Regions from separate parts of the Sphingobacterium zhuxiongii genome, predicted to be linked through region 2. Evidence: riboswitches for the same ligand, from Rfam matches in the RefSeq annotation. Region 2 holds a riboswitch; the other holds the start of a gene.
What was found. A riboswitch is a leader RNA that binds a small molecule or an ion and turns the genes downstream of it on or off. The one in region 2 is predicted to bind S-adenosylmethionine.
Positions count from the first base shown of each region.

Region 1: it holds a riboswitch for S-adenosylmethionine, as region 2 does, so the genes downstream of both, GFH32_RS15950 (methylenetetrahydrofolate reductase) here and metE (5-methyltetrahydropteroyltriglutamate--homocysteine S-methyltransferase) in region 2, are expected to answer to the same signal.

Region 1 is NZ_CP045652.1:3,758,451-3,760,655, reverse strand. It holds gene rimM (ribosome maturation factor RimM) at 306-833, shown strand; SAM riboswitch class I at 914-1,011, shown strand; gene GFH32_RS15950 (methylenetetrahydrofolate reductase) at 1,057-2,013, shown strand; gene GFH32_RS15945 (glycosyltransferase family 117 protein) at 2,199-2,205, shown strand, end outside.
Region 2 is NZ_CP045652.1:3,638,421-3,640,625, reverse strand. It holds gene metE (5-methyltetrahydropteroyltriglutamate--homocysteine S-methyltransferase) at 1-1,351, opposite strand, end outside; SAM riboswitch class I at 1,420-1,519, opposite strand; gene GFH32_RS15440 (response regulator transcription factor) at 1,814-2,205, opposite strand, start outside.

The DNA of each region.
Region 1 (2,205 bases), 120 kb from region 2:
ACGACAATATTAACTTTTTGTAAATACAATACTCGACCTTTTTCTAACTCAAACGTTTGCGCATTTTTATGCAACCGATTGCATATGCAACTCCATGTAAATGCCTTTTTTAGTGTTTTCTTTAAATATTATTGCATAATAAGTTTGCTCAACAACTATAGGTCAGCAGCTTATAGTGGAAAGATTTTTTAATATTTATCCTATCTTCAATTTTCCTAATTGTTAAATTGATACGGGAGTCTAAGACCGCTCATTGCGACTTATTTTCTCAATTATTTGTGTACTTTTGCATTCAAATTTATCATATGACAATCGATCAAAGCTTCTATATTGGCTACGTTAGTAAAACCCGCGGTTTGAAAGGTGAAGTACAATTGTTCTTCGAATTTGAAGACTACATGGAACTCGATTTTGATGTGCTTTTTTTGGAGGTGAATAAGAAACTTGTGCCGTATTTTGTCGATCAGATAAAGATGCACAACAACAGTACAGCCTATGCTACATTTGAAGACATCGATCATATTGATAAAGCGCAAGTATTGGTGCGTAAGAAAATGTATCTCCCATTAGCACAAAAGCCTGAACGTGATCCTGACGATTTTAGATATACCGATCTTGTCGGTTATCTTGCGGTAGAGGAAGAAGAAGGAGAGTTGGGCGAAATCACACAGGTTCAAGAAATGCCACAGCAATTTATTGCAACAGTGGATATGGATGGAACAGAGGTGATGTTCCCATTGAACGAAAAGTTTATTGTCGGCATTGATCCTGAAGAACAAGTCGTTGTACTTCGACTTCCTGAAGGACTGATAGATATGTATTTCGAGCAGTAAAAGACATCTTTTCTACCGTATTCATTTTTATTTTATGGTTTTCATTTTGAGTTCTTGCTTCTATTAGCGATATTAGCCCTCGCTTATAGAGAAAGGCAGAGGGACTAGACCCGCTGAAGCCTTAGCAACCTGTCCCTTGACAAGGTGCTAAATTCTACCCCAATGGGAAAGATAAGTTGAAACTCAGATATCGCTGTGTTTTCTCTAAGCCTAACAATATTTTATGAAAATCGTAGAGCACATTAAGAACGCCAAGGGAAAGCCCCTATATTCATTCGAATTATTGCCGCCAGCAAAAGGCCAGGGGATTCAAAGTATATTCAAGACGATGGATGAACTAATGGAATTCAAACCTCCATTTATTGATGTTACATACCATCGTGAAGATTACCTTTATAAGCAGCATTCTAGCGGTTTGTTGGAACGCGTAGCTTATCGTAAGCGTCCCGGAACTGTTGCTATTTGTGCAGCTATCATGAGTAAGTATAAAGTCGATGCGGTTCCGCACTTAATTTGTGGTGGATTTACCAAAGAAGAGACTGAGAATGCTTTGATAGATCTAAACTTTTTGGGTATAGATAATGTGTTAGTATTACGTGGAGATGCTAGAAAGGGAGATTCAGACTTTATTCCAACAGTTGGTGGGCATGCTTACGCAACTGATTTATTGGAGCAGGTTGTCGATATGAATAATGGACGTTACTTGCATGAAGATATTGAATTCTCTGAAAAAACTGATTTTTGTATCGGCGTAGCGGGATATCCAGAAAAGCATTTTGAAGCGCCAAATTTCAATACTGATTTCAAATGGTTGAAAAAGAAAGTAGAAATGGGGGCTGAGTTTATTGTAACTCAGATGTTTTTCAACGTTAATAAATACAAAGAATTTGTAACCAAATGTAGAGAGCATGGAATCAATGTTCCTATTATCCCAGGCTTAAAACCACTAACAACAAAGAATCAGCTGATCACGCTACCTCGTATCTTTCACCTAGATATCCCTGAGGAGCTTAGCGAGGCTGTAGACGCTTGTAAAACCAATGCCGATGTACGTCAAGTGGGTGAGGAGTGGTTGGTTCAACAGTGTAAAGAACTTATTGAATTTGGAGCGCCAGTTCTTCACTTCTATACAATGAGTAACCCTGGACCTACCAAGAAAATAGTTGAAAAGCTCGTGTAGAGCAATTTCTAAATATAAGATTTAACAAAAAGAGAACCCTATAGCAGAGGTTCTCTTTTTGTTTTTCATAGTAGTATTCCAATTATAATGACTGCTGTACTGGTACTTGTTAAATTTTGTTAAGGAAGCCATTGATACTTAATTTCGATTTATCTTTATTTCTTTAATACTAACCTGTACTAGCTATGAATT
Region 2 (2,205 bases):
GGAATGAACCAATTGTTGTAGTCGCAAAACCTGGTAAGTTAAATTTAGCTTGTTGAGCAGCTTTACGTGCGTCAAAATTTGAAGTACGCTTAGCATCGTCATCTGTAATATTACTTACGCGTTCCTTAACCTCTGGTTTGTGGATTAATGGAGATGTACGACGGCTTTCAGCAGCTGCTTTGTTTGATGCATAACGATCTTGTGTCGCTGCGTCAACTTCGCCTTCTGCCAATACAGCAAGGTCTTTTACTTCCGCTAATTTTTGTTTAGCGAATGCCAACCAATTTTTAACTTCTGCAGGAAGAGATTCTTCATTTTGCTCATTATCTAAATCAAAAGGAACGTGCAATAAAGATGAAGAAGGAGCAACCCATACGCGGTCTTTACCTAAAGCATCTACTGCTTGTTTGATTTTTAATAAAGAGTTTTCGTAATCATTTTTCCAGATATTTCTACCTTCAACAATACCTAATGATAAAGTTAATGAAGCTGGGATTTTTGATAATATAGTGTCAAGCTGTTTTTCACCACGAACAAGGTCAAGGTGAAGTGCATGTACAGGAAGACTAACTGCTGTGTCTTCGTTGTCACGTAAAGCTTCAAAGTAAGTTGCAACGATTAATTTAACGCCTTTCGCAGCAGCAGCAAGTTTTTCGAAAACTTTACCGTATAGAGCGCGAGTCGCATCATCAATATCTAATGCCAAGAATGGCTCATCAATTTGAACGTATTGAGCACCTGCATCAGCAAGTTTAGATAGGATTTCTTCGTAAACCGGAAGTAAGTTGTCGATTAGATCGATACGATTAAATCCGTTTTCTTTTTCTTTACCTAATAATAAATAAGAGATTGGGCCAATGAAAACTGGTTTAGTTTCAATGCCTAATTTTTTTGCTTCATTATATTCACTTAAGAACTTCTCTGAAGTCAATTTAAATTCTTGGTTTTTTACAAACTCAGGAACAATATAGTGATAGTTAGTATCAAACCATTTTGTCATTTCCATGGCAGTAACATCTACGCCGCCTTCTTGGAAACCACGCGCCATTGCAAAATATAAATCTAAGTTATATTGGCGATCGATTTTATTTAATAATGAATTGTAACGAGCAGGGATAGCGCCTACTGTTAAAGATAAGTCTAGTACTTGATCATAAAAAGAAAAATCATTCGATGGGATCAAATCGATACCTGCATCTTTTTGAGTCTTCCAGTTGCCTTCACGGATTTTCAGTCCAGCTTGCAATAATTCTTCCGCGCTAATTTTTTTCGCCCAGTAAGCTTCGTTAGCTTTCTTTAGCTCGCGGAATGCACCCACACGCGGGTAACCTAAGTTGTTTGTTAATAACATACAGTATTGAATAAATTTAATATACTATTTTACTTTGCTAGAGAAGGCCACTTAGGACTAGTGAGCTTGGCTTATCATTCCTTTTTAAAGGTAGAATTTAGCACCTTGTCAAGAGACAGGTTGCTAAGGCTTCATCGGGTCTATTCCCTCTGCCTTTCTCTATAAGCGACGGCTAAGATATGGAGAAGAAATGGAAAAAACAAAAAAAGTATTTAGTAATTACCAACTAGCTCGCGGATGTCGATTTTTTGGTAAAAAGCAAGGAGTATTTACGAGGCTAACACCACGTCTTCAATCGAAGTAATTTAAGCGCTCATCATTAAATAGAATAAGCAATCAGATTTGTAACTGATTGCTTATTCTTATACTGTCGGTCTCTTAAGAGAGCATTTTGTCTAGAAAGCTTGCGACTGAGCAAAAGGTGAATCTAATATGCACATTGTCGCGATAATCAATGTCGAATTAGCTGACCAATAGCTTATAACCCTTACCATGAACATTTACAATTTCCACATTTGGATCTTCTTTTAGGTATTTTCTTAATTTGCTCAAGAATACATCCATACTACGACCTGTGAAATAATTGTCATCATGCCAAATTTTGACTAAAGCTTCTTCGCGTGTTAGCACGTCGTTTTTCTTTAGGCATAAAAGACGCAATAACTCGGCTTCTTTCGTAGAAAGCTTTTGTTGTTGACCTTTGTACGAAATGATTTGACTGGTATAGTCGAAAAAGTAATCGCCAATTTCAAATTTGTCTGCAAGCTCTTCTTCTTTATCTTTTGCTGCACGTTTTAAAAGTGCATTAATTCTCAAAAGAAGCTCCTCGACGCGAAAAGGTTTCGTGATATAAT